2 regions of the Halomonas sp. A3H3 genome follow, and region 2 is predicted to be linked to the other one. Evidence: predicted binding sites of a transcription regulator. Region 2 holds the regulator's gene; the other holds the start of a gene.
The links. The regulator FNR, encoded in region 2, switches genes on or off when oxygen is low (the NO sensors DNR and NnrR bind a similar motif). The targets are predictions, from matches to a motif close to TTGATNTANATCAA.

Region 1 (4,716 bases), 860 kb from region 2:
ACATATTGCCCCAAATAAGGCCTCATAGACCTCATCGATAGAACTGAAATTTTTAAACCAACCTTTTGGCAAAACCCTTCCGCCAAACTTATACTGGTCCACTAATTCTAAGTCAGGGATGATATTGCCCAGACCTTCCACTGAAAATCCTAGTCGCGTGTTATCTACTGATTCGCTGCTAACCAATGGATACAACTCGAATACAAACCCCGCATTTTCTGACGAGTAATGCACTGGCCCACAGCCATGCTGCTCTTCCACGAAGCTGAAACCGAGCTGCTCATAGAACTGCTTGCTGGCCCGCAAATCGCTGCACCGTAGTACGAACAAATCAAGTTTCATAATTCACCAAAATGACATAACGCTGCAACGTGCGCGGCTTTGTAATAAAGGCGCAGCCGCAACGTACAAGCAGTCGCTGTACCTGCGGCTATTATCCATTTGCCGAAATTACAGTTATGTTAAACCCTTCATCAGGTGTGGGCGCAACAAAGTACTTTGTAACCTGCTCAAACATCTCTTCAGTATCCGTTGCCGCTCTCTGCGGTTGTTCTGCACGCCTTTTGGCTATCTGCTCTAAGCAGGTATCATTTGGCTGGTCAATGTAAATTAGCTCATGGGGAGCCTGAATCTCTGAAAAGACACTTCTAAGCCATTTTCGTTGCGGAATCGTATTTGCAGGAAAGTCCATTACCACATTAGTGCCTGACGCCAAGATCGACTGAGCCAGCTTCTTCATTTGAGGCTTGAGCCGTCCAGCATATTTTACGTAATCTTCCAGTGTCTTAATGCTATCGGGATAAACCGACGCAAGCCACTCGTCTTCTGAAAGCAGTACGGCGTTTCGTTCTTGGGAAACTTCAAGAGACTTTGTAGTTTTCCCTGCCCCCATTTTCCCGCAGAAAAATGTCAACACTCCTTTCTTCATTTCTTGCCTCGTATTGCATAGCAGTTTATTTCTGCGCATACGTATTTTCCTAGAAAGCGTAACACCATAAAAAAACTCCAATGTGTTAATAGTAATGGGCAAATTACCAACTCCCATTCAAATGCTCGCTAGAAAAATGCGCATGCTCATTCCTGACCATCTTTTCGCATTGCCTATAAACACGAGCAGATGTTTTACAACTCGCTGTTTTAATTTATTTTTATAAACAATATTCTGGCAATATTTGATCATACCTCTTGCTGAGCGTATCAGAAAAACACGCATTACAGACTAAAAATACTTCATATCACTGCGCATGCATCCATACAAATGGGCCAGCCAAATGGCTAGCAGCCCGCTTCTGAATTAGGTCTCTCCAGCCGCCCCTCCCCCTAACCCCCCATGTCTAATAACTCTTGCCCTGGATCAATAATCCACTCCCTGGGTCTCGTTACACTGGTTTCATCGTTAAGCGGCTATCGGAAAGCCGTCTAATCTTACTATCTGCGTTAACACCTGGAGTGATCCCATGCGTAAAGCCGCCCTGCCTACATTATTCGTCACCACTGTTGCCGCTGCGGCAATGATGACCAGCAGCCAGGCATTCGCCTACGGCGCTGGCGATTTCTTCACCCGCGTGGGTGTGGCCAAAGTCGCCCCCACCAGCGACAACGGCTCACTGGCCAACGGTGCGCTATCAGTGGATGTACAGGATAAAACCGATTTCGCGTTCACCTTGGGCTATCGCTTCCACGATAAAGTCGGCGTGGAACTACTGGCGGCGCTGCCGTTTGAACACGACATCCATTTAAACGGCGATAACATTGCCTCAACCAAGCACCTGCCGCCGACCCTAACACTGCAGTACTACCCGCTGGGCGGCACTCAGTCACGCGTACAGCCCTATGTCGGCGCCGGTATTAACTACACCTTTTTCTCCGATGAGGAGCTGACGATTGGTGATTTAGACCTGGATGACTCCTGGGGAGCGGCAGGCCAGGTAGGTGTTGATCTATTAATTGATGACCATTGGGCGCTGAACGCCGCTGCTTGGTACATCGATATCGATACCGATGCGAGCGTTAACGGTGCGGCGGCAGGTACCGTTGAGATCGATCCTCTCGTGGTCATGGCAGGCCTCAGTTACCGCTTCTAAGCCACTTGCAAAACCGCTAGCGGATGTTATCCACAAAGCCTGCCTCACGGTGGGCTTTGTGCGTTTAGCCGCATGTCGCTTTAAGTGCTTTCAGTGACGATCTGGTCGACCTTCTCTACCGCACGCACAATCAGCAGCTGGTGGTGAGCGGGTGTTTTTTCCTGCTGCAAGTAGGCTGCCACGGCGGGAGCTACCTCGCACTTTGCGGGCATGGCTGCACGCGCATCCATCAAGGCATTCAAGCGGGCAATAAACACAAAGCGTATCCATTGCGGCAGCGACATGGTGTCGATGCAAAACGGCTGCTGGCTGGCGAATGCTTCTGCATCGGGTGTTGGCATGCGCCATAAATCGGCGGCTTTCATCGACGCCTCAAGCTCTAGAAGCGCTGTCTGAAGCGGTTGATAAGTACTCATAAAGTCGCTTGTCACTACCTTGGAAAATGAAGTAAGTGTATCGTCTGCCCATTATCCCCACTCAGCGGGCGCCTTGCCACCTATCAACGCTTGCGGGAAGTTATCCATACACTCACAGAAAACCTGCACGAGCCTGTGGATAAACTATGGAAAGGTGTCGCAGCGCCTGCTCTCATGGGGCTTTGGCAAAGTTGATTAATTTTTAACCGCATTGTCATTAATGCTAATGCCTTAAGGCACTGTCATTAACACCATGTTTATCAGTCACTGCGGCTGACAGTGCCACATCAGCAAGGTAGAGTGCAGGCTTGCAACGCGGAAGGATGTCATGCAACCGATTCAAACCCTTGATGAGTTTTTTACCCGCAGCGGCGGCGAGGTTTCCCTTTACCATATGGGGCGACACGTCGTTCCCTGCCCGCGGGAATCACTGGCGACTTTTGAAAGTGGCGAAATGGCCTGGCCAGAGCCATGGCAGGGCCAGGCGCGCTTAGCCATTGTGTTTCGCCTTGGCGATATGCCCGAACCGGCCATTTGGTTCTTGGCCTTGCCGCTGGATGAGCAGGGAATGATTGCTCCCGCCCAGCGCGATGCGTTTTTAAATCGCCTGTTGGAAACGCTAGGACGCGCAGTTTCCCAGGTAGGCCGTGAAGAAACAGCGGACGTGGATCACTTAATGAAGGATAATCCTCTCGCCTTCACGCCTAGTGTCACCTTCCAAGCCATGCTCAATGCACGCGCCACCCATGCGCGTGGGCTACCCGCCAGCCAGCATTTTGAGCCGGTTGAGGCCTACTTGAGCGGCCAGCAAACGATTGATTGGCAGGCCTTGGGGTTACAGGGGATTGCCGATTACGCTGTGCGTATGGAAACGGCTGACGCTGAATCGCTAGCGCTGCGGCTGCCTGACCTGCCGACCACCGTTATTCACTCCCTGTGCTACTGTTTAGAGCACAAGCCCTTGCCACAGGCGTTAGTCCCCGCACTGCAGCGTCGTGGCGAAGCCGCCGCCCAAGCGGGCGACATTGAAACCCTGTGTGCCTGTCTGCGCGCAGTGGGTAATACGGAGGCATCAGCGGTGGGCAGTTGGTACACGGCCTTACTCAATGACACAGCGGCCTGTGGGCCGGATGTTCTGGCGGCCATCGCCGGGCGCGGCTGGGGTTATCTGGAAGACGCGCAGCGCCTGCCTCTTTTTCTGCAACGCTTAGCAGAAGATGAGCGTAGCGATTTTGCCGCCGTAGTGCGTGATATTGCGTTAATACCACGGCTACGCTTACCGGTCATGATGGCACTGCGGGATGCGCCTGCTGGCTCCGCAACCCAACGCCGTTTGACACTGATGATGTCACAGAGGAACGCTTGATCCGATGTCACTTTTAATTGCAAGGAGTGAGCCGTGAAGGAATTACCCTATCAGGCCAAAGCGGTCATTGGCCGCCGCGAGATGGTGACGCTACCTGAACTAGGGCTTCACCTATGCTGTAAAGCTGACACTGGCGCACGAACATCTGCTCTGCATGCAGAAGAGATAGAGACCGATGAAGATGACCATGGTCAACTGTGGGTTAGCTTTATCACCCATAGCGGAGGGCCAGACACGCCAGCGCATCGTTTCCGATTGCACCTGCATGATCGACGCCGGGTCACCAGTTCCAACGGTCATAGCGAGTGGCGCTATGTTATACGTACCCCGATGCAGATGGGCGATTTGAATTTCCCCATTGAACTGACCCTTACTGACCGCAGCAATATGCGCCACCCGATGCTACTAGGCCGAAGTGCCATGCGCCGCCTCCTGGTGGCCCCCGGTGCCGCATTCTTGCACGGTGAGCCTTAACCCCTTATTAGTCGCTTCAATCTCAGCTCGGAGTCTCCTAAATGCATATCGCTCTGCTGTCACGCAATCGCAATTTGTACTCTACCCGCCGCCTGGTTGAAGCCGCAGAGCAGCGTGGGCATACCGCCCGCGTGGTGGACACGCTGCGTTGCTATATGAGCATTACCTCGCACCACCCTTCGATCCACTATAAAGGCCAAGAGATTGAGCCTTTCGATGCGGTGATCCCGCGCATTGGTTCATCGGTCACCTTTTACGGCTGTGCGGTGCTGCGCCAGTTTGAAATGATGGGCACCTACGTTATCAACGATAACGTCTCGATTACCCGTTCGCGGGATAAATTACGCTCACTGCAACTGCTGTCGCGTAAGGGGTT
Region 2 (4,716 bases):
GGCGGAGAAGAGAAGCTAGCGATTCTGCGCACCACCATCGAAATGCTCACCGCAGCTGGCTATGTGCATATCGGTATGGATCACTTTGCCCGCCCTGACGATAGCCTGGCTATTGCCCAGCGCGAAGGCTCGCTGCAGCGCAACTTCCAGGGCTACTCCAGCCATGCTCAGTGCGACTTAATCGGGCTTGGCGTATCGGCGATTTCCCGTATTGATGACGTCTATGCGCAGAATCCTAGCGATCTGGCCCGCTACGAAGCGGCGCTGGATCAGGGGCAGCTTGCCACCGTGCGTGGCATACGCTTAAGTGATGACGACCTGATCCGCCGGGATGTGATTGAGCGGCTGATGTGCAATATGGGCATTGACCTGACCGCCGTTAGCCAGCGCTGGAACATTGATGCCCCACGCTACTTTGCGCCTGCGCTTGAGCGCCTGCAAAGCGCCGAGCAAGATGGCCTGCTGGCACGCAGCGGCGACCAGCTTAACGCAACGCCAATGGGTCGACTGCTGATTCGCCATATAGCAATGGCGTTTGATACCCATCTTTCCGGGCAAACGGGACAACAGTATTCTAAGATTGTTTAATCACCTTATTGCAGGCATGCTAAAGCGACTATAATAAGTAAGGATTTTCTAATTGATAAGCGGGACCCTCTCAAGGAGCAAAGCATGTTGGAACCCATGAGCCGTCGGCGCTCGCTACTCCATGAAGCTCGCTGCCAAACCTGCAGTTTGAGCTCACTGTGCCTGCCACTTGCCCTTGAGCTGGACGACGTGGGGCAGTTTGACGCCATTATTCGTCGTCGCGCGCCGCTGAAAAAAGGCGAACCGCTGTTTCGTCAGGGCGACACCTTTACCAGCGTTTACGCAGTCCGTTCGGGCAGTTTGAAACAGATCACCGCCGAAGGTAACGGCAGCGAGCAGTTGACCAATTTCTACCTGCCCAGTGAATTGGTGGGGTTGGATGGCATTGACGAAGAGCATTACCCCGGTAGCGTTATCGCCCTGGAAACGACCACCGTCTGCGAGATTCCTTTTGACCGCCTGGACTTACTCTCGGAGGAGCTGCCCGAACTGCGTGGCCAGCTTTATCGCAGCATGAGCAAAGAGTTGCGCGATGACCGGCGTATGATGCGGCTACTTTCGCGTAAAACCGCCGATCAGCGGCTGGCAAGTTTTTTGATTACCCTCTCGGATCGTTTTCGTCGCCGGGGCTACTCGCCTTACAGCTTTCGCCTCTCAATGCCCAGGGCTGATATTGGCAACTACCTGGGCTTAGCGGTGGAAACGGTCAGCCGCATACTAAGCCGCTTTCAGCAGCAGAGTGTGGTGGCGGTCTCCGGGCGAGAGGTCAACATTCTCGATATGCCGCGCTTGATTACCCTCGCCGAAGAGGAAGAGCAAACAGTTAGCTGACGTTAAAGGCTTGGATACGCCCCGCCAGTAGCTCTGCTTGCTTGGCCTCAAGGCCTTCAAAATCGAACAGGCTGCGGTCGGCCAACTGGGAAGGGGCAATGTTGGTGACAGCCTTGAACATGCTCTCCAGGCGGCCAGGAAACTTTTTGTCCCACTCGGCGAGCATCTCTTTGACCACCTGACGCTGCATATTAGGCTGGGAGCCGCACAGGTTGCAGGGAATGATTGGGAACTCCATCAGCCGCGAAAACTCAGCGATATCCGCTTCTTTGCAGTAGGCCAACGGCCGAATAACGATATTCTTCCCATCATCGGATAGCAGCTTTGGCGGCATCGCTTTCAGGTTGCCGCCAAAGAACATATTGAGAAACAGTGTTTCGAGAATATCTTCCCGGTGATGGCCCAGGGCTATCTTATTGGCGCCAATCTCTTCGGCAAAGCCATACAACGAGCCGCGCCGCAGCCGTGAACAAAGCGCGCAGGTGGTTTTACCTTCCGGGGTTTTCTCTTTTACCACCGAGTAAGTATCGCGCTCGACAATGTGGTACTCCACGCCCTGCTTATCCAGATACGCAGGCAATACGTGCTCGGGAAAACCCGGCTGTTTTTGATCCAGATTGACCGCTACCAGCGAAAAATTGACCGGCGCATTGCGCTGCAAATTGCGCAAAATCTCCAGCATCGTGTAGCTGTCCTTACCTTATATGCCAAATTTTTTAAAAGAGGAAGAGTGAGTGAGTAAAGCATTACAATACAGTCACTTAATTTTCTTTCTTCTAAAGAAAACAAACACAAGCCATACAAAAAATTCATTTTTTGTAAAAAAAAGCTTTAAGCAAATGCAGTTGATCAAAATATAACCAAAGACAGCCCAGATACACCAATGTATTCTTTACAAAATCATAGGTTGATTGCTTCTATAAAATTGGTCGAAGAAACATCTACACTGCCAGTATGGTTCGAGATGACTTTACTAGACCTGTCGATATCGAGATTGTGGAAATCGAAAAGATTTAAGTCAGCTAGTTGGCTTGGACTTACATTCTGGATACCGTTAAATATGTTTTCAATACAACCCGCTTTTTGTTTTTCCCAGCCTGCCAACATGTTTTTTATATTCTGTCTTTGTAAGTTCTCCTGAGAACCACAAAGATTACATGGAATAATTGGAAATTCTACAATTGATGCCAGCTTAGCAATATCTTTCTCACGACAATAAGAAAGCGGTCTTATTACAATATTTCTGCGATCATCACTTAGCAGCTTAGGAGGCATTGCCTTTAACTTACCGTTAAAAAACATATTCAAAAAAAGAGTTTCTACAATGTCATCCATGTGATGGCCAAGAGCTATTTTTGTAGCCCCAATCTCCTCAGCAAACCCATATAGAGAACCCCTTCTAAGTCTCGAACAAAGTGAACAAGTAGTTTTCCCTTCAGGAGTTTTCTCTTTAACAATTGAATATGTATCCTTATCTATAATATAATAATCAATATTATTCTTTTTGAAGAAGCCAGGAAGAACATGCTCCGGAAAACCGGGTTGTTTTTGGTCGAGATTCACAGCGACCACATCAAAATTAATCGGTGCTACTCTCTTCAAATACAACAGAGTATCAAGCATAACAAATGAATCTTTGCCACCACTTATGGCAGCCATTACTTTGTCACCATCTTCAATCATAGAATAATCACAAACAGCTCTCCCAGCGTTAGCCCTTATTTTTTTATAAAGCTTGTTCAAATCCATCTTTTCTTTAGGCTTCATAAACCACCATTAAAATAAAAGTTATAAATAAATAACAAATCAAAATCTTCATAACCAATATTCTAAATCAGATGGCATAAATTTTCGACAGATGAATTGAGATATTCGATGGGAGATAGAGTGTTTCAAATTCCTGAGCTAGCAGAAGCTTCAGATGCATGAGCATATGACCAACATTCGACATTTTGTCGATTCGCAATCTCGCTAAGTTGAGATTGGGTGCTTTGTTCGCTAGAGCTGACTCGGTGCGTATTCCGGCGAACGTGACCGGTCATTCCGGTGATCGTGACCGATTTGCACACGGCCTTCACGCTGGAGAGAGTTTTGTACGCTGAGCGGTCACGATGGGTCAACCGATTCCGTTTTTTGTGCGTTGGTTTTTCTCAGTGATTCCCCTTTCAGATTGAGTCGGTGAGCGCCGTGCAGGAGCCGATCCATGATGGCGTCTGCCAGCGTGGCGGAGCCGATGTAGTCATGCCAGTGCTCCGTGGGTAACTGGCTGGCGATGAGGGTGGAGCCCCGCCCGTGTCGGTCTTCGATTACTTCCATCAGGTCCTGCCGCTGCTGCGCCGTGATCTTCTGCATGCCCCAGTCATCCAGGATCAGCAGGTTGGTCTTCAGCAACTGGTTCATCAGCCGACCGTAGCTACCATCACCGTGCGCGATGCGCACCTGCTCGAACAGGCGCGGCACTCGCAGGTAGCGCACCGAGAGGCCTTGCCGGCAGGCCTGATTGCCCAGGGCACAGGCCAGCCAGGTCTTGCCGCAACCGGTAGGCCCGGTGATGCACAGGTTCAGGGACTGGCGGATCCAGTCGCTGCTCGCCAGGGCCGCCATACGCGAGCGTTCCAGTCCCCGGGGATGACGGTAATCGATGTCTTCGATGCACGCCGGCACGCGCAGGCGGGCGGCCTTGAGCAGCCGGTCCAGCCGACGGTTTTCCCGGTGCAGCACCTCCCGATCCACTAACAGGGCAAGGCGTTCCTCGAACGCCAGGTCGTGGGTTTCCGGTTGGGCGCGTTGTTGTTCCAGGGCATCGCCCATGCCCGTCAGCTTGAGGTGGCGCAAGGTATCGAGGGTGTTGTGCGTTAGCATACGTTTCTCCGGGATCAGTGGTAGTAGTGGGGGCCGCGAACGTTGGTGTGAACCGGCAGCTCGGTCAGTTCCGGTGGCTCCTCGACCAACGGCAGCGGTAACTGATCCAGCCCCTGCTTCAGGATCGAGGTGATGCTCTGGTAACTGGCGGAGTGGATGGCCAGCGCCCGGGCACAGGCCTGCTCCAGGCGATCACGACTGTAGCGCCGACTAAGGTTCAGAAGTCCCAGGCAGGCGCGGTAACCATGTTCCGGATGAGGCCGATCCTTGAGCTGCTTCTGCACCACGCCCAGCGTGCCGGGGCCGATGTCATTGGCCCAGTTCAGGAACCGTCCCGGTGACCAGTTCTGATGGGCCTGGTGCGATTTAGGCATGTGTTCAGTCAGGGTGGCGAAGCGGCCCTTACCATGACGAGGATGTAGCGCCACTCGCTGC

Region 1: a site for FNR is predicted at 1,345-1,358, ahead of HALA3H3_RS18155 (OmpW/AlkL family protein). Genes of this name have one in related genera too.

Annotation. Positions count from the first base shown of each region.
Region 1 covers NZ_HG423343.1:4,016,901-4,021,616, reverse strand. The annotation lists gene HALA3H3_RS18165 (VOC family protein) at 1-342, opposite strand, end outside; gene HALA3H3_RS18160 (AAA family ATPase) at 434-928, opposite strand; gene HALA3H3_RS18155 (OmpW/AlkL family protein) at 1,458-2,084, shown strand; gene HALA3H3_RS18150 (YqcC family protein) at 2,165-2,500, opposite strand; gene HALA3H3_RS18145 (DUF3549 family protein) at 2,829-3,866, shown strand; gene HALA3H3_RS18140 (ATP-dependent zinc protease family protein) at 3,900-4,340, shown strand; gene rimK (30S ribosomal protein S6--L-glutamate ligase) at 4,382-4,716, shown strand, end outside.
Region 2 covers NZ_HG423343.1:3,154,647-3,159,362, reverse strand. The annotation lists gene hemN (oxygen-independent coproporphyrinogen III oxidase) at 1-588, shown strand, start outside; gene fnr (fumarate/nitrate reduction transcriptional regulator Fnr) at 673-1,419, shown strand; partial or broken gene ttcA (tRNA 2-thiocytidine(32) synthetase TtcA) at 1,412-2,119, opposite strand; gene ttcA (tRNA 2-thiocytidine(32) synthetase TtcA) at 2,320-3,186, opposite strand; gene istB (IS21-like element helper ATPase IstB) at 3,526-4,281, opposite strand; gene istA (IS21 family transposase) at 4,296-4,716, opposite strand, start outside.